One region of the Roseibium sp. RKSG952 genome, then DNA from elsewhere that is predicted to be linked to it. Evidence: riboswitches for the same ligand, from Rfam matches in the RefSeq annotation. Region 1 holds a riboswitch; the other holds the start of a gene.
The links. A riboswitch is a leader RNA that binds a small molecule or an ion and turns the genes downstream of it on or off. The one in region 1 is predicted to bind thiamine pyrophosphate.

Region 1 (11,358 bases):
CTCGGCAGTCACGATGTCAACATCGCGACGTTCAACCTGGGCCGTTTGACTGCTGGCGGTGATGCCATCTGTCTGATTGAAGTGGACGAACCTGTTCCGCAGAGCGTGCTCGACCGGTTGCAGGCCGTCACTCATGTCAAGCAGGTCAAACCATTGAGGTTTTGATCCATATGAGAGCTTCAGCGGCCGGATCAGCGGAATTGTTCCGGCCGCCTGACCAGTGCAAGCAATCGGCCATCGAGCACGAGCAGGCCGGCAAGAAGCAATCCGAGACCGCCCATCTGGATCTGTGTCAGTCCTTCCTCCAGAACGACATGTCCGAGCAGGATGGCGCTGGCGGGTACCAGAAAAGTGACCAGAGAGGCATTTGTCGCACCGGCGTCGGCCAACAGTCGGAAATAAATCAGATAGGCGAGGCCGGTCGCCACAAGGCCAAGGGCTGCGACATATCCCCAAACGTCATAGCTGACGTCCGCCGACGACCAGGATCCGGTCGTCAGCAATGCGGCCGGGAACATCGAGAGCGTCGAGCCGGTTAATTGTCCGGTTGCCGACACAAGTGGCGGCAGCCCCGAGAAGCGTTTTGCATAGGCGGCGGCAAAGGCATAGGAACAGGCGGCTCCAAGGCACGCGAGCTGTGCCCGGAACGGAGCCGCATCCAGACCTGACAGGCTGGCCGATAGCATCAGCACGATGCCTGCAAAACCGAACAGGACGCCAACGGCGCGATGAGGCCGGACCGGTTCCTGCCGCAAAAGCAGCGCTGCAACAAGAAATGTGAACAGAGGCGTTGTGGCATTCAGGATCGCGGCCAGCCCGGCGCCGATCGCCGTCTGCCCCCAAAACAGCAGGGAAAACGGGACGGCATTGTTCAATAAACCCATCACGAGAAATGAGATCAGCATGGAAGGGGTCACCGGAAACTTGTGGCCGCTGAAGCGCAGGATCACGTGTAGCGCCCCACATGCCAGGGCAACGCGCAGGAAAACAAGCATCAGCGGCGGGATCTGCGTGACGGCGATTTTCGCAAACAGGAATGATGCGCCCCATATCCCCCCAAGAAGAAAAAGAAGGATCCAGTTCCACCGGCTCATCATGCGTTGCCCCGCTTGTTGTCTTGCTGCGGACACAGGCGTATCTGCCATTTTATAACCCGGACACCCGTTTTGCGATCCGAACCCGTGCGTCGAGCCAGCGAAATGCCAAATTGTCATGAAATTCGGGTCTTAGGGGGCTCGCAAGTTCGGGAGTGAATGGATATAGTCCGCCGCGTTTGCCCCGGGCGGTATGGCCCGGGGCTTGATGTGTTTGTGCTCCGGTTTTGCTTTGTGTTTCGGGGCTGTTTCGCTTCAGGAGGGCGTTGTCTTCATGGCCAATGTTGTTGTCGTCGGTTCGCAGTGGGGTGACGAGGGAAAAGGAAAAATCGTCGACTGGCTGTCCGAACAGGCTGACGTCATTGTGCGCTTTCAGGGCGGGCACAATGCAGGCCACACCCTGGTCATTGACGGCGTGTCCTACAAATTGTCGCTGTTGCCGTCCGGGGTTGCGCGCGAAGGCAAGCTCTCTGTGATCGGGAACGGCGTCGTTCTCGATCCGCATGCCCTTGTCGAAGAGATCACCCGCCTCGGGGAACAGGGTGTTGTCGTGACTGCGGAAACGCTTCGCATTGCCGAAAACGCGACGCTGATCCTGTCTTTGCACCGTGAACTCGACGCCTTGCGAGAAAGCTCAAACACCGGTACCAGGATCGGCACGACAAAGCGGGGCATTGGCCCGGCTTACGAGGACAAGGTCGGACGTCGCGCAATCCGCTTGATGGATCTGAAGAATCTGACCACGTTGCCGGGCAAGATCGACCGGATGCTGGTGCATCACAATGCGCTGCGCCGTGGTCTGGGCCAGGATGAAATCTCCGCACAGGCGATCTATGACGAGCTGGCAAGCGTTGCCGATCAGGTCTTGCCGTTTGTCGACACGGTCTGGAAACTGCTGGACGATCAACGCCGCGCAGGCAAGCGGATCCTGTTTGAAGGTGCCCAAGGCGCCTTGCTCGACATCGATCACGGTACCTATCCGTTCGTGACGTCGTCCAACACCGTGGCCGGGCAGGCGGCGACAGGCTGTGGTCTCGGGCCGGGTTCTGTCGGCTATGTTCTCGGGATCACCAAGGCCTACACAACGCGTGTCGGCGAGGGTCCTTTCCCGACCGAGCAGGACAATGAGGTCGGCGAATTCCTCGGGACCCGCGGTCACGAATTCGGAACCGTTACCGGCCGCCGCCGCCGGTGCGGATGGTTTGATGCTGTTCTGGTGCGTCAGACCGTGTGCACCTCCGGTATCAACGGCATCGCTCTCACCAAGCTTGATGTTCTTGATGGCCTCGACGAGATCAAGATCTGCGTTGGCTATGAACTGGACGGCGAGCGAATCGATTATCTGCCTGCTTCGCAAGGCGCGCAGGAGCGGGTTGTTCCGATCTACGAAACCATGCCGGGGTGGAAAGAATCCACTGAAGGCGCGCGGTCCTGGGTCGATTTGCCGGCTCAGGCCATCAAGTATGTGCGCCGGGTTGAGGAATTGATCGGGGCGCCTGTCGCCTTGCTGTCGACAAGTCCGGAACGTGACGATACGATCCTCGTCCAGAATCCTTTTCAGGATTAAGCCTTTAGAGGATTGCTTGCAGCAGCAAGAGCTGCAGGCCCGGGTTGGGGGCTGTGGTTCAGCCCCCCGCACGGTCACAGCTGCTTGCTGATGTAGCGAGATGTTTGGATGCGGAGCCTCCGGCCCGGGTAGACAAAATCCGGTCCGGGAACAAGCTAATCAGAACCATGAGGGGTTCGATCTTAGCGCGTCTTGATATAATTCTTTAGCGGGGCAACTATTCACCCGGCAAATGGCCGACAGGCAGGACGATGGCTGACTATTACACGATCTTGAAAAAAACGATTTCGGCGCTCCCCGAAAACAACGGTGCCGCGCGCCGCAGCGTTTACACGAGAGCCCGAAATGCGATTGTAAATCAGCTCAAGGCCTACGAACCGCCCCTGTCCCCAAGCGAGATTACTGCGGAGCAGCTGCGCCTTGAAGAGGCCATTCGCAAGGTAGAAGCCGAAGCAGCGCGCGAGGTGCTTGGACTGGCCCCGGTCTCCAAACCGGCCGCATCGGAAGCCGAACAGCCCAAAACCGAACAGCCGAAAGCTGAAGCGGCCCCGCCCCCCAAAGAGGCTGCCCCTCAGCCGAAGGCCGAGCCTCAAGCTACAAAACAAAATTCGCCGGCCAGCGCCAAACCGGCTGCGCCGGATCCCGCGCCCAAACCTGCGGAGCAGGCGCCGGCTCCAGCACACGCTGCCAAACCGGAGCCGAAAGCCGAGGCGAAACCGCAGGCTCCTGCCAACGCTCCAAAGGCTGCGGCAACACCAGCCGAGCCTAAGCAGCCAACGGCCGAACCGGGAAAGCCGGCCCCGGCGAAGGCCGCTGAACCCCAAGCGCCGCGCCCCAAACCGGATGCGCAGGCTGGCGAAGGAAAGCCGCAGAAGCCTCAGGAAGCCGCTTCAGGGAAACCAGCCGCGCAAGCGGTGAAGCCGGGCTCCGCTCCGGCAGCGGCCAAGGCCGGGCCTAGCGCTCCCAAACACCCTGCCGAGAAGCCGGCGGCCGGACCCGCCCCGAAACCGGCAGCGGAACCACAGCAAAAAGCCCAAGCCGAACAGGCCAAGGCTGCTGCAGCGCCCAAACAACCTGCAGATCCAAAGCAGAACAAACAGGCTCCCGCGAAGCAGGATCCAAGCCCGAAAGTTGAGGCTGCGGCCCCCCAAAAAACGGATGCTGCACAAAAAGCGGCTGCTCAGCCAGCAGCACCGCAAAAGTCCGGCCCGGAGAAGTCCTCTGCGCCCGAGCCTGCTGTATCCAAACCGGCTCAGCCGCAAGCGGCGGCTCCACAGTCACAGGTCCAGCCGCCTAAAAAAGCACCTTCGCCGCTGAAGGACACCATTGAAGCTGCGCAAAAGCTTGGAACGGCCACCCACAAGGCGGCCGAGTCGAGCAAACAGGATATGGCGGCTGCGGCAGCTGGCGCAAAGGGTGAGCGCAAGGAACCCGTTCTTACAGCCGCCAAGCCGACGCCCAAATCGGACCCTGCAAATAGCAAGACCGGCGCGGCAAACGAAAGTGCCGGCACAGCAAGTGCGGAAAAAAAGGCCGGCAAGATCCCGGGCGTGACGCCTGGGGCCCAAAGGAAAAAGCAGACAAAACCGGCTTCCGGCTCGATCGGTCAAAGCAGTGGCCGCTCGATTGTGTCGCTTTTCCTGATCATGGTCGTCATTCTGGTTGGCATCGGCATTTTGGGTGTGGTGTACCTGCAGCGCGCCGTGATTGCCGCGCTGATTTTTGGCGATGACCAGCAAACCGTTGCAATGGCTCCTGACACTGCCGACAGTGTTGAGCCTGCAGAGCCCGCCGAGACAGCCTCCGTAGCGCCATCACCAACGCCAACGGCACCTGCGGCCCCCGAACCCGCCAAGAACGCCGACAGGCTTCTGGATGCAAATGGGGAGCCTGCGGCCGCCCCCGATGCGCGCACTGTCACGACCACGCTGATTACGCCGCAGGATCTTGAAGCTGCGGTCGAGCCTGATACGGCATCTGCGGCACAGGCACCTGCGACCGAAGACAGGGTGCCGCAAGCACCGGATGCGCAAATCGCGGCCCTGACCAGCCCGAGCACAATTGATGATCCGACACAGGCTCTTTCAGGTGCAACGGAAACGCCAGCCCTTTTGGGGTCACAGCGGTCGATCCTCTATGAGGAAGGCGAACAGGCAAACGGTTCGGGAACAGCATCGAATGGCGAGGTTGTCTGGTCGCTGGAAAGTGAAACCGATATCCAGGGCCGTTCGCAAGAGGTCCTGGCCGCCGCTATCCGCATCCCTGAACGCGATCTGAGTGTCAATCTTCGCATCAAGCCGAATGACGACAGCTCTTTGCCAGCGAGCCACCTGGTCGAAATCCGGTATGATTTCCCGGAAAACTTCTCCTCCGGTGATGTCGTGAATGTCCCGGGGCTGGTGATGAAGCCGACGGAAGAAGCGCGCGGAGATGCCCTGCTCGGAGCATCGGTCAAGGTCTCGGAAGGCTATTTCTGGATCGCCCTTTCCAGTCTGGCGAGCGAGCGCGAACGCAACATGGGGCTCCTCAGTGACCGCGGCTGGATCGACATCCCGATGCTGTTCGATACGGGCAAACGCGGAATCCTGACCTTGGAAAAAGGACCGACGGGCACCGAGCTTGTTGAACAGGCGGTCGCTGCATGGCAGCCTCAATAGGAATGACTTGCAATTCATGAAACACCGGGGCATGGTTTGCCCCGGTCCGAGGGGTGTTCCGCAGCGGAACTGAGATGGCTCATAGCCGAACCCTTAGAACCTGATCCGGGTCATGCCGGCGAAGGGACGGAAGCCTTTAGCCTTTCCCGGATCTCCAATATCGAACGCTGAGCCAGTCGGGGCCAGCGCGGGGGGATCCAGCGTGTTGAAACTGAACGCCAGTCTTGGCACCGATCAGGCAGGCCGCATTCCGTTTTCACAAAACGCATTGCGCCAGGTCATATTGCGATTGGTGAGGGTCGGCTTGGGGCTCGCGCTTGCAATCGGCATCTGGGAAGCCGTGGTCCGGATTTTCGCGCTCCCACCATTCATGCTTCCCGGTCCCATGCGTGTAGCGGATGCGTTCCTTTCTCAAAGCGGTTTTCTTTTGCATCATGCGTCCATCACGGCCTTTGAAACCGTTTTGGGATTTATCTGCGGCGTGACAGCCGGCACTGTTTTGGCAATCATGATGTGGTTGTTTCCGCTTTTCCGCAGGGGACTCCTGCCTGCCGTGTTGGTCACCCAGGCGTTGCCGGTTTTTGCAATTGCTCCGATTTTGGTCTTGTGGCTTGGCTTCGGTCTCGCATCCAAGATCGTGATGGCGGTGCTGGTCATCTTTTTCGCGGTGACCTCGACCTTCTATGACGGCTTGCGCCGGGCCGATCCCGGTCTCACGGACCTTGCCCGGCTCTACCGTTTGCCGCGCTGGAAGGAGCTGTTGTACTTCCGGATCCCCGCCGGGCTTCCGGCCCTTGCCTCCGGCATGCGCATTGCCGCAGTCTTTGCACCGATTGGCGCCATTGTTGGTGAATGGGTCGGGGCCAAGGGCGGGCTTGCCTTCATCATGCTTCAGAGCAACGCACGCATGCAGACCGACGTCATGTTTGCAGCGCTCATTCTGTTGGCCATCATGGTGCTGATCCTGCGCTTTCTGGTCGACCATCTCACACGTTTTCTAGTTCCCTGGCAGGTCGAGGATTGATCTGCCCAAATCCATTTGGAGGATACTGATGAAAAAACGCCTGCTCGGCGCGTTGTGCGCAGCCGCATTGACCGTCGGACTATCCGCATCGGCTCAGGCTGCGGAAAAGCTGACCGTCCTGCTGGACTGGTTTACCAACCCGGATCATGCCCCCTTGATCACCGCGCAAGCCAAGGGCTTCTTTGAAGCCGAGGGGATTGAAGTCGAATTTATCGAGCCGGCTGATCCGGCAATGCCGCCGAAGCTTGTCGCCGCCGGACAGGGGGATATCGCGGTTTCCTACCAGCCGACCCTGCATGCGCAGATCAATGAAGGCTTGCCGGTTGCCCGCATCGGCACCTTGGTGGAGACGCCGCTCAACTCCCTGATCGTGTTGAAGGACGGTCCGATCAAGGAACTGTCTGATCTCAAAGGCAAGAAGATCGGCTTTTCCGTCTCCGGTTTTGAAGACGCCATGCTGTCGCAGATGCTGAAGTCCGTCGGCCTGTCGGTGAATGACGTTGAGCTGATCAATGTCAACTTCGCCCTGTCTCCCTCGCTCATGTCCGGTCAGGTCGATGCCGTGATCGGGGCCTACCGGAATTTCGAACTGACGCAGATCGAGATCGAAGGCAAGGAAGGTAAGGCATTTTATCCGGAAGAAAACGGTGTGCCGATCTTCGACGAACTGATCTATGTGGTTCACAAGGACAAGGTCGATGATCCGCGCTATGCCAAGTTCATGGCGGCAATCGAAGCGGCGACGATTTATCTGACCAATCATCCGGACGAAGCCTGGAACGCGTTCATCGAGGCCTATCCGAACCTCAACGACGAGCTGAACAGCCGCGCCTGGGTCGATACCTTGCCGCGGTTTGCCAAGCGCCCGGCCGCACTCGATGAGGGCCGCTATCAGCGGTTCGCCGAGTTCATGCATGAAAACGGCTTGATTGATGAAGTCGTGCCGGTCGACACATATGCGGTCGAAATCCGCTAAGGCCTGAGCCTTGAACGGGTGCTGCCCGCGAGATCCTGACAACGGGATTAGCGGGCGGCGCTTTGTCCGGGTTCCGACCGGTCCGGATCTGCTGGCCTTTTTGCGTTTTCGCGGAGACGCTCCTCGAAACGATCGTAAAATGCCGCGAGTTTTCGGGGCGCAGCCCGGCGGCATGGCCAGAGTTTCCTGAGAGCGGCTTCCGGGCTGCCTTCGGTATCGGCCGCTATGAGCTCCAGATGACAGTCTTGAAGCGTCCGGAAGGGCTCGGATTGTGCGAAAACCTCGTCTCCAACGAGTGCAAACAATTTGACCGGCCGGGATTTGCCCTTGAGCGATATCTCCCCCGCCTCAAGATAGGCAAACATCGGGGCAGCGTCTCGGGTGGCATCGGACACGAGAAGGTCCGCACCGACGGCCTTGCAACTGGACTCGATCCTCGATGCGACATTTACGGCGTCTCCGATGACCGAATAGTTGAACCGGTTGTCTGACCCCATATTGCCGACACAGGCTTCGCCCGAATTGAGACCGATCCCGATCTGTACGGTTTGTGTCTTCAGGGCGCGGGCCTTGAAGCCGAAGCTATCCTCTCCGTTGAGCCGGTCGACAACCCGCAGCATTTTCAATGCCGCGCGGCAGGCATGTTCTGCGTGGTTCGGGATCGCAAGCGGTGCGTTCCAGAATGCCATGATGCTGTCCCCGATATACTTGTCGATGGTGCCGTCTTCGGCCTGAATGGCATTGGAGAGAGGAGAAAGCAAAGCGTTCAGGAACCGGACAAGTTCGGTGGGGGTCAGCTGTTCCGAGATTGGGGTGAAGCCGCGGATGTCCATGAACAGGATGGTCATGTCGCGCATTTCGCCGCCAAGTGTCAGCTGTTCGGGAGACTTCTCGAGCTGTGAAACCAGGTGCGGCGAGAGATATTGGCCAAAAGCCTGACGGACAAAACGTTTTTCTCTAAGCGTGAAGATGTAGAGCAACAATGTCGAGAAGGCGAAAATGATGAACGCGGACAGGCTTGGATAAACCGGGTCAATCAGTATTCCGAAATCGGAAAAGGCAAAGATCGACACGCCGACAACCAGCATGACCAGGATGCCGCCAAGTGCGGCCGTTGCGATCCCGCCGAGGACCGGCAGAGCGGCGATCGTGATGGCGCCGAGGAGGAAGGTGCCAAGGATTTCCGCGCCATTGGCCCAGTCGGGGCGCTCAATAAAGTGCCCACCGATCATTTGCTCGGCGGCCTGCGCATGGATGGAAACGCCCGGTACGACCTCGCCGAGGGGGGTTGCCCGGATATCCAGAAGTCCGGCGGCCGAGGTGCCGACGAATATGATATGACCTTCGACCAGTGGTCTGACCCGGGCATGCTGTGAAGGGTCGAGGATGGCCGCGACAGACACATAGCGGTCTGGCCGGTCCTCGTCGAAATGGATCCACATTTCACCGTGGCGGTTGGTCGGGATCTCGAATGCGCCAACCTTTACGTCGGTTACCGCGGGTATTGCGCCCCTGATTTCTCCGCTGGCTCCGGTGGAGCGGACGAGCAAGCCGCTTGCACCTTGCGCGACCCGGAGCGCCTCGGTGGCGAGGCCTGGATAGACCTGTGATCCATCGCTGAACAGCAAGGGGATTCTGCGCACGATTCCACCCATATCGCTATGGGCCAGAGACATTCCGCCAACTCCGCTCGCAGCCCCCTCGAGAACCGGGAGGTTGGGCAGGGCCGACAGGAATGGCGGAAGGACATTTGCAGGATTGTCGCCGCCGAAGGCAAAGCCGGCCTTGACGGACGGTTTTCCCCCGCTGACATCGGGCACCAGCGCGAACCCCAGCACGACGGGGGCTTGCGAGATCATGTCCGCAAAAACGAGATCATGATCCGGCAAGGCTTCAAGAAGATGCACGACGCTGCTGAGATCATGGGAATGAAAGTTTTCACTCAGCCTGGCAGGAGACGTTCGGTCGGGTTCACTGAAAACAATATCAAACGCGATGACCGCAGCCCCCAGTTCATCGAGATTGCGGACAACTTCGGCAAGCCGTGTTCTTGGCCAGGGCCACTGTCCATATTGCCCGATTGCGTTTTCGTCGATGTCGACGATCCGGACCGGCACCGGTTGATACTCCCGCGGCGCAAACCGTTGATAGGCATCAAAGGTCAGTTCGCGAATGGCGGTCAACAGCTCGGGATTCGCAACGCGGTACAGCGTCAGAAGTGCGAGAAGGGCCGTTGCCACGACCCCGATCAGGAAACGCTTTCCAGAAAATCGTCTGAGCACCGTCCGCATAACACTATTCCGGATGAAATCCGGATTAGCCTATGCGCCTTGTTGAATGCCTTCAAGACGCAGCGTTAGTTTGGTGCGCGCATATGAAAAAGGCGGTCACCCGGACCGCCTTTCGCAGAAAACTGAATTGCCCGGATGTTCTACATCATCGCCGGTGCTTCAAGCGCCTTGGCGCTGTTCCGGACAGCTTTTTGAACTTTTTCGAACGCCCGGACTTCAATCTGGCGGACACGTTCGCGGCTGACACCAAATTCACCGGACAGGTCTTCAAGTGTCATGGGGTCTTCGGACAGGCGCCGGGCCTCGAAAATCCGCCGTTCCCGTTCGTTCAGGACATCCATCGCATTGCTGAGCAACTTGCGGCGCACATCGAGTTCTTCCTGATTGGCGAGAATGGTCTCCTGACTATCGCCCTCGTCGACCAGCCAATCCTGCCACTCGCCGGCATCTGCTTCGGCGCGTACCGGGGCGTTCAGGCTGGCATCCCCGCCAAGCCGGCGGTTCATGGAGATCACTTCATCTTCGGAAACGCCAAGCCGGGTGGCGATCTCCTGCACCTGATCGGGCTTCAGATCGCCTTCGTCCAGTGCCTGGATCTTGCCTTTCAGGCGGCGCAGGTTGAAGAACAGCCGTTTCTGGTTGGCCGTTGTGCCCATCTTGACGAGCGACCAGGAGCGCAGGATGTACTCCTGAATGGCAGCCTTGATCCACCACATGGCGTAGGTCGCCAGACGGAAACCCTTGTCCGGCTCAAATCTTTTGACGGCCTGCATCAAGCCGACATTGCCTTCGGAAACCACTTCGGCAATGGGCAGGCCATAACCGCGGTATCCCATGGCGATCTTGGCAACGAGGCGCAGATGAGAGTTGACGAGCCGTTCTGCGGCTTCTGGATCTTCGTGCTCCTTGTAGCGCTTGGCGAGCATATACTCTTCCTGCGGCTGGAGCATCGGAAACTTGCGGATCTCATCGAGGTAACGGCTCAGGCCGCCTTCCCCCGCTGTGAGCATAGGTATATTCTGGGCCATCAGATGCGCCCCCTTTCTCCCAGTTTGACGTCCCCCATCGACGGGCTTTCCCGGCTTCCTGACGCGACAGCCGGACGCAGCTTTCAAGGCAGACATCCTTGTTCCGGCGTCCGGGTCCGGCACGCCAGCCCCGCTAATATAAGTAGGTTCTAACCGATTACATGGAAAAAAGCTGGAATCATGTTCTAAAAACTTCGTAATGTTTGTAAAAGTTCATTGAAATCAGATGGGTAGGGGCTTGTGAAGCGGAGCGTTTCTCCCGAAATCGGATGCTCGAAGGCCAGTAGTCCGGCATGGAGGGCCTGACGGGAGAATCGGTTCACAACGCTTTTGAGCGGTTCATCCAGACGATTGGTTTTCGTTTTGAAGCCCGAGCCATAGTCCTGATCCCCGATCAGGGGATGGCCGATATGCGCCATGTGCACCCGGATCTGGTGTGTGCGGCCGGTTTCAAGCCGGCATTCGATCAGGCTTGCGAGCGGGTTCTGGTCTTTGGGGCCGAACCGCTCCTGGATCTGCCAATGGGTAACGGCGTGCCGCCCGGCAGTCTTGACCACTGCAATCTTCTGGCGATTGGCCTGAGACCGGGCAAGGTTCGCGTTCACCGTGCCCTTGAGACCTGACGGCGCGCCCCAGACGAGGGCGGCATAGGCCCGCTCCAGAGGCCCTGTCTTTCCGTGATCGGCGAATTGGGCGGACAGTCCCTGATGGGCCCGGTCGG
Region 2 (11,358 bases), on a different contig from region 1:
TGACGCCTTCGGATTTTATCGATCTTTCGATGGCCAGTCCTGCCCCCGGTGCAAACCACTCAAGCTGAACCCTGTGATTCAGCGCAGCTTCCAGATCTTCCACGCGGCGGTCATGCCAGTCCATATAGGCCATCTGAGCATAATGATGCGGGCTGGCCGGGAACACTTGTATTGCCAGATCAAAGTCGCTGTTTGCGGAATGCGTACCACGAGCCCGGCTGCCGAAGAGGATCACTTTTCGAATAATTGAATGCTGCTTTGCCCAATATTTTATGGCGTTGCTGTGTTGCTCGCTCAGTCCGTTAGTCACTGGTAAACCCTGTTTTTTGCCTGATGCGGTCTATTTAGGTGTTCAATGTAATATCTCCTAGGTCCGTATTTCAGACGGATGCGAGACCGGTTGGACCGGTCTCGCCATATCGGTCAGTCTTCAACAGGCAGGTAAAGATCTCCACCTTCCCGGAACTTGGCGGCCATGGCTTCCATTCCTTCTTTCTGCGCCTCAGACCGGATGTCGTGGCTGATCCGCATCGAGCAGAATTTCGGCCCGCACATCGAACAGAAATGAGCGACCTTGTGCGCTTGTTTCGGCAGAGTCTGGTCGTGGAATTCGCGCGCGGTGTCCGGATCCAGCGACAGGTTGAACTGATCTTCCCAGCGGAATTCGAAACGAGCCCGCGACAGAGCGTCGTCGCGACGCTGCGCGCCCGGCAGGCCCTTGGCCAGATCCGCCGCATGGGCGGCGATCTTGTAGGTGATGACGCCGGTTTTTACATCATCCCGATCCGGTAGCCCCAGATGTTCCTTGGGTGTGACGTAACAGAGCATCGCGCAACCGAACCAGCCGATCATCGCCGCGCCAATGCCACTGGTGATGTGGTCATAACCGGGTGCAATATCGGTGGTCAGGGGCCCGAGCGTATAGAAAGGCGCCTCGTGGCAGCACTCCAGTTGCTTGTCCATGTTCTCCTTGATCTTGTGCATCGCCACATGGCCGGGGCCTTCGATCATTACCTGACAGTCCTTTGCCCAGGCGATCTGGGTCAGCTCTCCCAGCGTCTCAAGCTCGGCAAACTGTGCTTCGTCATTGGCGTCGGCAATCGACCCCGGACGCAGGCCATCACCGAGGCTGAACGACACATCATAGGCCCGGCAGATGTCGCAAATCTCATCGAAATGCTCATACAGGAAGCTTTCCTTGTGATGATGCAGGCACCACTTGGCCATGATCGATCCGCCGCGCGAGACAATTCCGGTGACCCGATTCACGGTCATCGGAACCATGTGTAAGCGCACGCCCGCATGGATGGTGAAATAGTCCACGCCTTGTTCGGCCTGCTCGATCAGCGTGTCACGGAACACCTCCCATGTCAGGTCCTCGGCAATGCCGTTCACCTTTTCCAGCGCCTGATAGAGCGGCACGGTGCCGATCGGAACCGGTGAGTTGCGGATAATCCATTCACGGGTGTTGTGGATATTGCGGCCTGTGGACAGGTCCATGACCGTGTCGGCGCCCCAGCGGATCGACCAGACCATCTTGTCCACTTCCTCTTCCATCGAGGAGGTAACAGCCGACGTGCCCATATTGGCGTTGATCTTGACCAGGAAATTGCGCCCGATGATCATCGGTTCGCTTTCGGGGTGGTTGATGTTGGCGGGTATAATCGCGCGACCTGCGGCGACCTCATCCCGCACAAACTCCGGGGTCACGTAATCCGGAATATTGGCCCCCCAGTCATTGCCTTCGCGTTGCTCGACGATGGCCTCGCGCAGCTGGTTCTCACGAATGGCGATGAACTCCATCTCGGGAGTTACGATCCCGGCGCGGGCGTAGGCGAGCTGCGTCACCGCCTTGCCATCAGTTGCGCGCAGAGGCCGCGGGCGCACCGGAAACTCGGGCGTCAGGCGGTCGCCTTCAACAAACCCGTTATCCTCGGGCTTGATCTCGCGCCCGTCATACTCTTCGACATCACCGCGCGCCTCAATCCATTTGCGGCGCAACGGGGTCAGGCCTTGTCGAATGTCGGTAATCACGTTCGGATCGGTGTACGGACCTGAGCTGTCATAGACCGGCAACGGCGGCTCTCCCGCGGTCGGGTGGACCGAAATCTCGCGCATTGGAACGCGGACGTCAGGGTGCAGTGTGCCATTCACATAGATCTTACGCGAAGCAGGCAGTTCACCTGTGGTGATTTTGGGGTTGGGGACATTCATGTTGGTGCTCCTCAAGCGGTTCAACTCAAAAAGACACCAGATGAGTTTTGGCTTGGGGAAACGAGAGGGTGTACAGCCCTCTGTTCGGAGTGCGCCCGCCCGGATCCGTGGCCTGCGCGCCCTAGCTTCCTACGCCAGTATCAACTGGGTCAGGTTCAAAGGGTCGCGTCGCCGGGCAATGCCCCGTCAGCCTCTCAGTCCCCTCGGTGGGACTCCCCTGCGTGACCTTTGGTTAGCTCAGGCACCACGTCTGAGACAAGCCCTTATTCAGCCATGTTTCGATTTACATAAACACAGCGTTAGGTAGGAGGGCGCTGTCATCAGGAATTTGTCTCTGCGGCACCGGTTAGGTGCCGCAGAGATTTTTGTTTTAGAACGACCACTTAAGGCCGGCGCGCAGGAACGGGCCCTGAGCATTGTCGCCGATCTCCTGTTCGGCCTTCAGCTCCAGCAGCATGTCCTGAACCAGATCTTTCTCATAACCCACTGCGACGCTTGCACCGGTAAAATCTGTCGATGCAAAGATCACATTCTGAGTTGATGAGAAGACAGTGACATCGGCCTGCGAATCCCCCAGACCTCGGCGCAGTACACCGCTCAGCTGGCCTGACAGAACTCCGCCATTGTTGAATTGCTTTTCAACTTCGGCACCCAACCGGGCTTCAATCACCTCGGTTGTGATGTCTCCGACCGTGGCATTCGCGACCGAGCCGGTTTCCGTGTAACCATCATCCTTCTGATTGGTATATCTGGCGTCTGCAAAACCGATCAGCCCGAATTTGTCGCTGACATCGAACGCGCGCTCAACACCGATATGTGCAGTCAGCAGTGTGCTGTCATAATCTGCCTTTGCATCGGCGCTGCCCGTGATCTGACGTGTTCGATCAGTCGAAAGCCAGCCGTAACCAAGCCCGGCCTCAACCGTGAACGCGCCAAACTGGCGACCCACCGCTGCATCCAGATAGAAGCCAGTGGTGTCAAAGTCGGTCGTGCGGCTATCACCATCGGCCGTGAACACGCCCATACCAAAAGCCAGTGCAATGCCGTTTTCTGTCTGGCCGGAAAGTCCGGCACTGCCGTTGAACAGCTTCACATCGGTTTTGACGTCAGGGTCATTCTCGAACTCGCGGTATTCTGCGTCGATCATTGCAAACGGTCGGAACCCACCGAAAGTTGCACCGGGTGCATTTCTGAACGAAACACCCTGTGTTACCTGCGGGGCCTGCTGGAACTGCAGCGCATTGCCGCTGCTGCCTACTACGCTGCCAAACATGGCGACGACATCGCCCGGCGTTGCAACGTCGGTCCCGTCAACGACAGCATATACCGGAGCTGCCCCACCTTCGTTCTGGACAAACCAGGCAGAGTCCTGATCCGAAATCTTGGTGGTGAATGTTCCCACAGTTGGTGCAGCGTCCTCAAAGCTGAAAACTTTGCTACCCCCTTGTGCGTCCAGATTCACATCGTGATCACCCACACGGATCCGGCCCGAGATGTTGTCTTTCGTATCTACGTTCAGGACACCTTTGCCGGTTCCCAGATAGATCGCATAAGCATCACCGCCGTCGGAAGTGGCCGAGATGGTTCCCACATCCGTAATCACGCCGTCAAAGTTCTCGAAATACAGACCATACGCATTCGCAGCGGGACCACCCGTTGCGCTTGCCGAGATAGATCCGGTGTTTGAGAACGTGCCCTGCATATTCTCGACCCAGATACCCGCAGCCAGCGCTTCGGCATCGTCAGTGCCGTTCGCTATTGCTGCAGCGGCGCTGATGGTGCCTGTGTTGGAGATGTCTGCGGTGACCTCATCATAGAGCAGGATCGACTGCGCCCTGACATTCTTGGCACCTTCGGCCCGAACCATGATGCTGCCGGTGTTCGCAACGCGACCCCCGGTGTTTCCACGCACATAGACGCCACGGGCGGTAGCATCATCTGCATCTGAAACACTGGTGGTTCTGATGGTGCCAGAGTTCGAGAGCGTGCTGTCAAAGCCGTCCCTGATCTGGATGGCGCCTGCATAAGCTGACGCACTTGTTTCACCCTTGGCAGAAACAGTGATGGAGCCGCTGTTGGTGATGTCGCCCGCGACATCGTCCCCGACATAGAGACCATATCCTTCGGCCTCGTCCGTAGCATCCGTGGAGGTCACGTTGATCGAACCCGCATTGGTGAAGCTGCCCGTTAACGCGTTGCTGATATAGACACCGCCTGCTGTTGCAGAGGTTTCACCATCGGCCTTAACCGTGATTGCTCCGCTGTTCGAAACGTTGCCGTCTACTCCGCTCGCGTAGATGCCATACGCTTGCGCTTCAGAGCCAAGACCCTGCGCCTGCGCTGATATCGTGCCGCTGTTTGCGATGTTCCCACTTACAAGCGCACCGGCATAGAAACCGGCTGCCGAAGCAAAGGAATCGGGTGCAGTTGCCTGTGCCGAGATCGTGCCGGTATTGGTAAAGTCACCATCCAGCGTTGAGGATGAGTAGATGCCATATGCATAGGCCTGGGATTCATCAGCGATCGCCTGCACGGTTATGACGCCGTTGTTGATCGCGTTGCCTTCGAACCCGCCACTGACATACAGGCCATAGGCTTCGGCCGAGGATGTTTCGTCCTGTGCAAAGGCATTGACGGAGCCGGAATTGAAGAAGTCTCCGGTAAGTCCGCTGCGGATATAGAATCCATAGACGGTCGCAGATGAGTAACCCTCTCCTCGGGCGCTCACCGAACCGGTGTTGACGATATTACCGGTCATGCCGCCTCTGACATACAGGCCGTAGGCTTCTGCTTCTTCCGTTTCGTCAGTCGCGACTGCACTGATTGAACCGGAATTCACAAAGTTACCTTCAAGGCCATTGCGGATGTATATACCCGCGACGGTTGCTGAAGAATTCCCCTCACCTCGGACCGAGATGGTGCCGGTGTTGATGATATCACCATCCATTTCGCCGCTGACATACAGACCATAGGCATAAGCCTCATCCGTCTGGTCGATGGCGACGGCACTGATCGTTCCGCTGTTGCGGAAGGTTCCGTTGAGATCGCCACTGATTTCAAAGGCTGTCGCAGTGACCGAAGAATAACCCTCGCCACGAATATCGACAGTGCCAGTGTTGATGATGTTTCCGGTCATGCCATTGCGAACTTGAAGCCCAAAAGCCTCGACTTCATCATCCACGACATCGCGTGCATGCACCGTAATCGTTCCGGTGTTGACGAAATCGCCTGTCAACCCATCGCGTATATCGAATGCGATCGCCGTAGCTGACGATACCCCATCCGCACGAATGTTGACGTTGCCGGAGTTGAAGATGCTTCCGGTCATTGCGCCGCCAACATACAACCCGGTGGCAACGCCCTCGTCATCGCTCGAGTTGGCCGTGACAGAGACGGAGCCCTGGTTTACGAAGTTGCCATCAAGATCTTCACCAATGTAGAAGCCTGCGGCATTGGCCTCGGTCACTGCATCGTGGCGCACGGCGACGGAACCAGTGTTGATGACATCGCTCGAGACACCGCCGTCTACGAAGACGCCGCTTGCATCCGGTGGGACAACTGCAAATGGTGGTGGAGGGGGAACAGGTCGTGACCGAGCAGCGGCGCTAACCGATCTGACGTCGATGGTGCCCGAATTAAAGAAGGCTCCGTCCAGCCCCTCGCCGAAATGGAAGCCGCGGGCGGAGGCAGAAGTCTGTCCCAACGCGCGCACAACCACCGAACCGCTGTTGCCGACATTCCCTGTCATATCGCCGCCACTGTAGAATCCGGCAGCAGATGCAAAGTCAGCGGTTTCCGTCGCCTGTGAAATCAGTGCGCCGGTGTTGACGAAATCGCCATTCACATCGGAGGATGAGTATATGCCATACGCATAAGCTCCATCCTCTTCGGCAAATGCCGTAGCCGAGATCGTCCCGCTGTTGGTGACATTACCGTCCACGCCGCTTGAGACATACAGGCCATACGCTTCGGCGGAATCGGTCTGATCTGTGGCAATAGCGGTCACTGAACCGGAATTGTTGAAATCACCGGTCAGGCCGCTTGTGATGTAAAAGCCGGCAATGGTCGCAGAGGAATACGCATGTCCGATGGCCTGAACCGATCCGGAGTTGACGATATTGCCAGTCATGCCGCCGCTGACATAAAGGCCATAGGCTTCAGCTTCTTCGGTTTCATCAGTCGCAATGGCAGTGATCGAACCGGTGTTGTGAAAGTTGCCTTCCAGTCCACCGCGAATCTCGAATCCTGCGACGGTCGCCGATGAGTAGCCGTCGCCCCGGACAGCAATGGTGCCGCTGTTAAAGATATCGCCATCCATGCCACCACGCACGGTCAGGGCATAGGCCTCGGCTTCGTCATCAGTGGTGTCTGTGGCGTTGACGGTTACAGTTCCGGTGTTGACGAAGTTACCGGTCAGGCCACCACGGATATCAAAGGCTGCTGCTGTCGCCGAAGAAACGCCCTCGGCCCGAATATCGATGCTGCCCCCGTTGACGATGTTACCGGTCATGGCTCCGCTCACGTAGAGGCCATTGGCAACGCCTTCATCGTCGGTTGAGTTCGAGACAACCGAGATAGAGCCGGTATTCGAAAAGCTGCCATTGAAATCACCGGACAGATAGACAGCGGCGGCGGTGGCCGATGAGCTTGCATTGGCGCGAACGTTGATTGAACCGCTGTTCACCACGTTTCCGGTCGTGTCGCCTTCTACATACAGTCCTGCGGCATCAGCTTCGCCAGAGGTCGCAGTCGCCGTTGCTGTAATCGTTCCGGTATTGTTGAAGCTTCCGTTCAGATCGCTTTCCAGGTGGTAGGCCCAGGCCGTGGCCGTCGTCTGCCCGGTTGCAACGGCCTGCACGTTGCCATTGTTGATCAAGTTGCCGTTGGCGTTGCCCTGAATTTCAACGGCAATAGCCTCGGCATTGGTGCCGTTGTTGGTCGCTGTGGCCTGCAGCGTGCCCGAGTTGTTGACATCGCCATTCAGCGCCCCGGTAATCAGGATCGTGCGGGCTTCGAGGGTCGAGCCGTTTTCAGCAGTGGCGCTGATCGTGCCGCTGTTGTCGATATTCGTGCCGACATCGCCGGCGAACACAAGCCCAAGTGCAGAAACATCGCTGGTTCCAGCTGCGCTTGCGGTGGCTGAAATTGTGCCCGAGTTGAAAACTGAACCTGTCGATTCAACGCCGTTTGTGAACAGCGCGCCAAGTGCGCTTGCGCTGCCGCTGCTGGTGGCCTGTGCATTTGCAGTGACGGTGCCGGTGTTCACAAATGCACCGCTATAGTCTCCGCCCATCAGGAAACCAAATGCCGCCCCATAGGTGCTGCTGCCGGCGTTGATAGCTATCGTGCCGTTGTTGATGATCTCACCGGTCGCGCTGAGATCCCCGTCCAGAAGTACACCGAATCCGGTGGCGCTGGCCGAAGAAGGGCCCGAAATAGTGCCGTTGTTGATCGCTGTGCTGGAATAGTCCGTATCAATGAGAACGGCGGGACCGCCGCTTGTGGTCAGGTTGACCGCTCCGGTTGCCGTAATTGTGGTGTCCACATCGGTGGAAACAACTGCTCGGGTGTTTTGTGTCGTCGAAATGACCTGCGATTGCGCAGTCCCGACCGACAATGCCACAACAGAAGCCGAAACAAGGAACAGCGACGGCGCAACACTCGCCACTTGCCCTTTCCATTTCACAATACGACCCCCGCGCGCCACACGAGTGTGTGGGCGCTTTATTGCGCTACTCTTCATTTTCCGAAAACCCCCTCGGAATTTTATTTGTTTACTATAGGTAAATTAGCTAGCTAGCTGCGAAGCTGGGCACAAATGTGACTTTTGTATAAACCTTTCAAATATTTTGCGGTATTGCACATACCACACACTACATATCGTTTTGATACTTGGTGTTATCCGGAAAATCTGGCCAATAGACTGGGCTATAAGAATGCTCTACGAGTAGCTGGTCGATCCAAAAAAACATGCGCTTTTGCAGGTCAAAAACGCTGCAGGAATGAGGTAACACTAATGGCAAGGCAGCAGCAGCTTTCGGTGCAGGATGCGTTCTCACAGGGCATGTCTCACTATGAAAAGGGACATCTCAAACCTGCTGTGGGTCTGTTCTCCGAGATCGTTCGCGCAGCACCGCAATTTGCACCGGCGCATCACATGCTGGGATTGATCGCATTTCAAACCGGCCAGCTTGATCCCGCCGTCAAAGCGCTTGGTGAGGCCGTGCGATTGCAGCCTGAGAATGGTAACTTCCTGACGAACTTCACCGAAGTACTGCGCGTTGCCGGTCAATTGGATCAGGCAAGAGAGATTGGAGAGCGCGCGGCGCGAATCGTACCCGGCAGCGCCGCGGCACATTCGAATCTCGGTTTGGTTTACTATGATCAGGGCCATCTTGATCAGGCAGAAGCGTCTCAGGAACGTGCGCTGGCTTTGGCCCCCGAATTCGACCGCGCGATCAACAATCTGGGAAGCATCGCGCGCGACAACGGTGATCGGGATAAGGCGGCACTGCTGTATCAAAAGGCGCTGAGGGTCAATCCGGCATCTGCCGAGACGGCCAACAATCTCATCTCGGTGCTGATTGAGGTGGAAAAACTGTCCGAGGCCCGCAGTGTTGCGGAAAACCGGTTGGAGAAGACACCGCGTGACGCCGAGCTGCACCGGAATTTCGGACGGTTGTTCATGCTCGAAAACGATTTGGACAAGGCAGAGAATGCGTTTCGAAACGCCATTTCACTGGATGGGAACAAAGCCGACAGCTTTGTTGGTCTGTCGCAGGTTCTGTTTGAGAAGAACCATCCAAAGCTTGCCCTTATCGAAGCCGAGCAGGCACTGCGCTTGGATGAAAACAGTGCAACGGCGTGTCATCAGGCAGCGATGGCCAAGGCTCATTTGGGCGATGTCGCGGGCGCGACGGCTTTGTATGAACGCGCCATGGAGCTGAAGCCGGATCTGACTGCAAGCCGGCTTGCATTGGGCCATCTGGCTATCGAACAGGGCGATTTTGAGATTGCGCGTCAGCATTTCGAGACCGCGGCAGAATCGGCTGATGATAAGCTTAGCGCTCTGATCGCTTTGGCGCGGCTGGAAAAAGTCACCGAAGAAAGTCCCGTATTCCAGCAGCTGGAAGCCGTCCTGCCGGACGCTGCGGATATGCTGCCGCAAAAGGCGGTCGCCTATCGTTATGCAATGGGTGACTGCTATGAAAAGCTGGGGCGTTATGATGAAGCTTTTGAGAATTATGAGAAAGGGGCGCGGATCAAGCGCTCGCTTGTTGCCTACGACACATCAGAAACCGATGAGCTGACGGATGACCTGATAGCAACGTTTGACCAGTCCATGATTGAACGTTTGCGCGGCAACTCCATTTCAAGTGAAAAGCCGATCTTTGTAGTTGGCATGCCGCGTTCGGGCACAACGTTGACCGAGTCAATTCTGGATGCACATCCCGAGGTGGTCGGCGCCGGGGAACTGAACGACCTGCAGAACCTTTTTGGGCGCCTGGATGATGGGGCATCGAACGTGCCGCGATCTGTACGCTCAGTCACTGATGAGACCCTGACCCGCCGCGCCGAGGACTATGTGGATGCTTTGTCTCTTCATGCGCCGGGTGCTGGTCGCGTCGTTGATAAAATGCCTGCGAATTTTCAGTTGATCGGTCTGATCCATGGGATCATGCCCAACGCAAAGATCATCCATATCGACCGCGATCCGTTGGACATATGTCTGTCCTGCTATACCCGCCTTTTCGAGCGCAGCCAGTTGCACAGCTACGATCAGGAAGAGCTTGGACGGTATTACAACAACTACGTGCGTCTTATGAACCACTGGCACGCGACACTGCCCAAAGGCGCTTTTCACAGCATCCGCTATGAGGAGCTGGTGGACGATATCGACAGCGTGGCACGCGGGATCATCGACTATTGCGGGCTGGAGTGGACCGATGCCTGCCTTGAGTTCTACTCGGGTAAGCGACGTGTAAGAACCGCCAGTGTGCAACAGGTGCGCCAGCCGCTCTACTCTTCGTCCAAGGCCAAGTGGCGTCGGTATGAACGCCATTTGCAGCCCCTGATCGATACGATAGGTGACCGTCGGATTGTATCTTGACCCGCATGCTCAAACCATCTCCGGCGGTTCAGAAGCAAATAGTTTGACCGTGGTGATTTTCTGCCATGGGTCATTCTTGGAACCAGGCCCTTTCGTTTTGTGCTAGTTCCCCCTTGGTTCGTTGTGGTTCCCGGGGCCAAAAGAACTAACAGCACCAGCCCGGGCTACCTTAGGTGCACAAGGACTATCTCCATGCGCTGTTCCGCAGCGCATTCTTGATAGCTCGCCCTATCTTGGCGAGAAGCGCCGTAACGGGGTGGAAGAAAATAGCATGGGATCACTGCACTTGAATCGTGTATTTTTGATTGTGGCCAACACAGTTTTGTAGACACGATCACCACAATCAAAAGAGCTTAAAACGGTTAAGCTCCAAGAGTTTGCTAAAGTACCGTCAAGCGCTTCCAGGACTAATCATCCGACCCGCACCTGTGTTTTGAACCCGCTACTAGCGGAGTAAAACTGCTCGGTCAGAACCTCAATCCGCGCTGGAGTTTACTCGCGCAGGGCCTGGTCCTTGATCTTCAATACGGGTTGAATCAGGTAATCCATCACGGATTTGCGCCCCGACAGGATGTCGACCTCGGCGATCATTCCCGGAATGATTTCGACTGCTACACCGCCTGCATCCAGAATTGCGTTTCTGGTCCGTATTTCAACGACAAAAACCTCCTCATCATTCCGTTCTGACCGGGTGATCGTATCTGCGCCGATGCGAACGATTTCACCATTCAGGCCACCATATCTCGCATAATCATAGGCCGTGATCTTGACCTTGACCTGTTGGCCTGCATGCAAAAACGCGATGTCGCCAGGTCTGACATAGGCTTCGACCAGCAAGGTGTCGTCCAGTGGTACGATCTCGATCAGCTCTTCGCCGCCGCGCGCCAAGCCGCCAAGTGTCGTGCGATGTATTCGATTGACAATACCTTTGACCGGAGCACGAACCTGAGCCCGGGAAGCACGATTGCGAAGCGCGGGCAGGGTGGGTTTCAAGGCCGCCAATTCAGCGGTGACCAGAGCCAGATCGGTCAGAG

Region 2: it holds a riboswitch for thiamine pyrophosphate, as region 1 does, so the genes downstream of both, thiC (phosphomethylpyrimidine synthase ThiC) here and E1297_RS18905 (ABC transporter permease) in region 1, are expected to answer to the same signal.

What each region holds. Positions count from the first base shown of each region.
Region 1 is NZ_SMMF01000911.1:39,793-51,150, forward strand. Features, by position in the region: gene serA (phosphoglycerate dehydrogenase) at 1-165, shown strand, start outside; gene E1297_RS18890 (DMT family transporter) at 192-1,145, opposite strand; gene E1297_RS18895 (adenylosuccinate synthase) at 1,369-2,661, shown strand; gene E1297_RS18900 (hypothetical protein) at 2,913-5,318, shown strand; TPP riboswitch at 5,358-5,462, shown strand; gene E1297_RS18905 (ABC transporter permease) at 5,689-6,342, shown strand; gene E1297_RS18910 (ABC transporter substrate-binding protein) at 6,371-7,318, shown strand; gene E1297_RS18915 (CHASE2 domain-containing protein) at 7,366-9,609, opposite strand; gene rpoH (RNA polymerase sigma factor RpoH) at 9,750-10,637, opposite strand; gene E1297_RS18925 (RluA family pseudouridine synthase) at 10,823-11,358, opposite strand, start outside.
Region 2 is NZ_SMMF01000959.1:239,302-250,659, forward strand. Features, by position in the region: gene E1297_RS41105 (nucleotidyltransferase domain-containing protein) at 1-310, opposite strand, end outside; gene thiC (phosphomethylpyrimidine synthase ThiC) at 424-2,214, opposite strand; TPP riboswitch at 2,324-2,443, opposite strand; gene E1297_RS41115 (hypothetical protein) at 2,585-7,882, opposite strand; gene E1297_RS41120 (tetratricopeptide repeat-containing sulfotransferase family protein) at 8,231-10,324, shown strand; gene E1297_RS41125 (HlyD family type I secretion periplasmic adaptor subunit) at 10,817-11,358, opposite strand, start outside.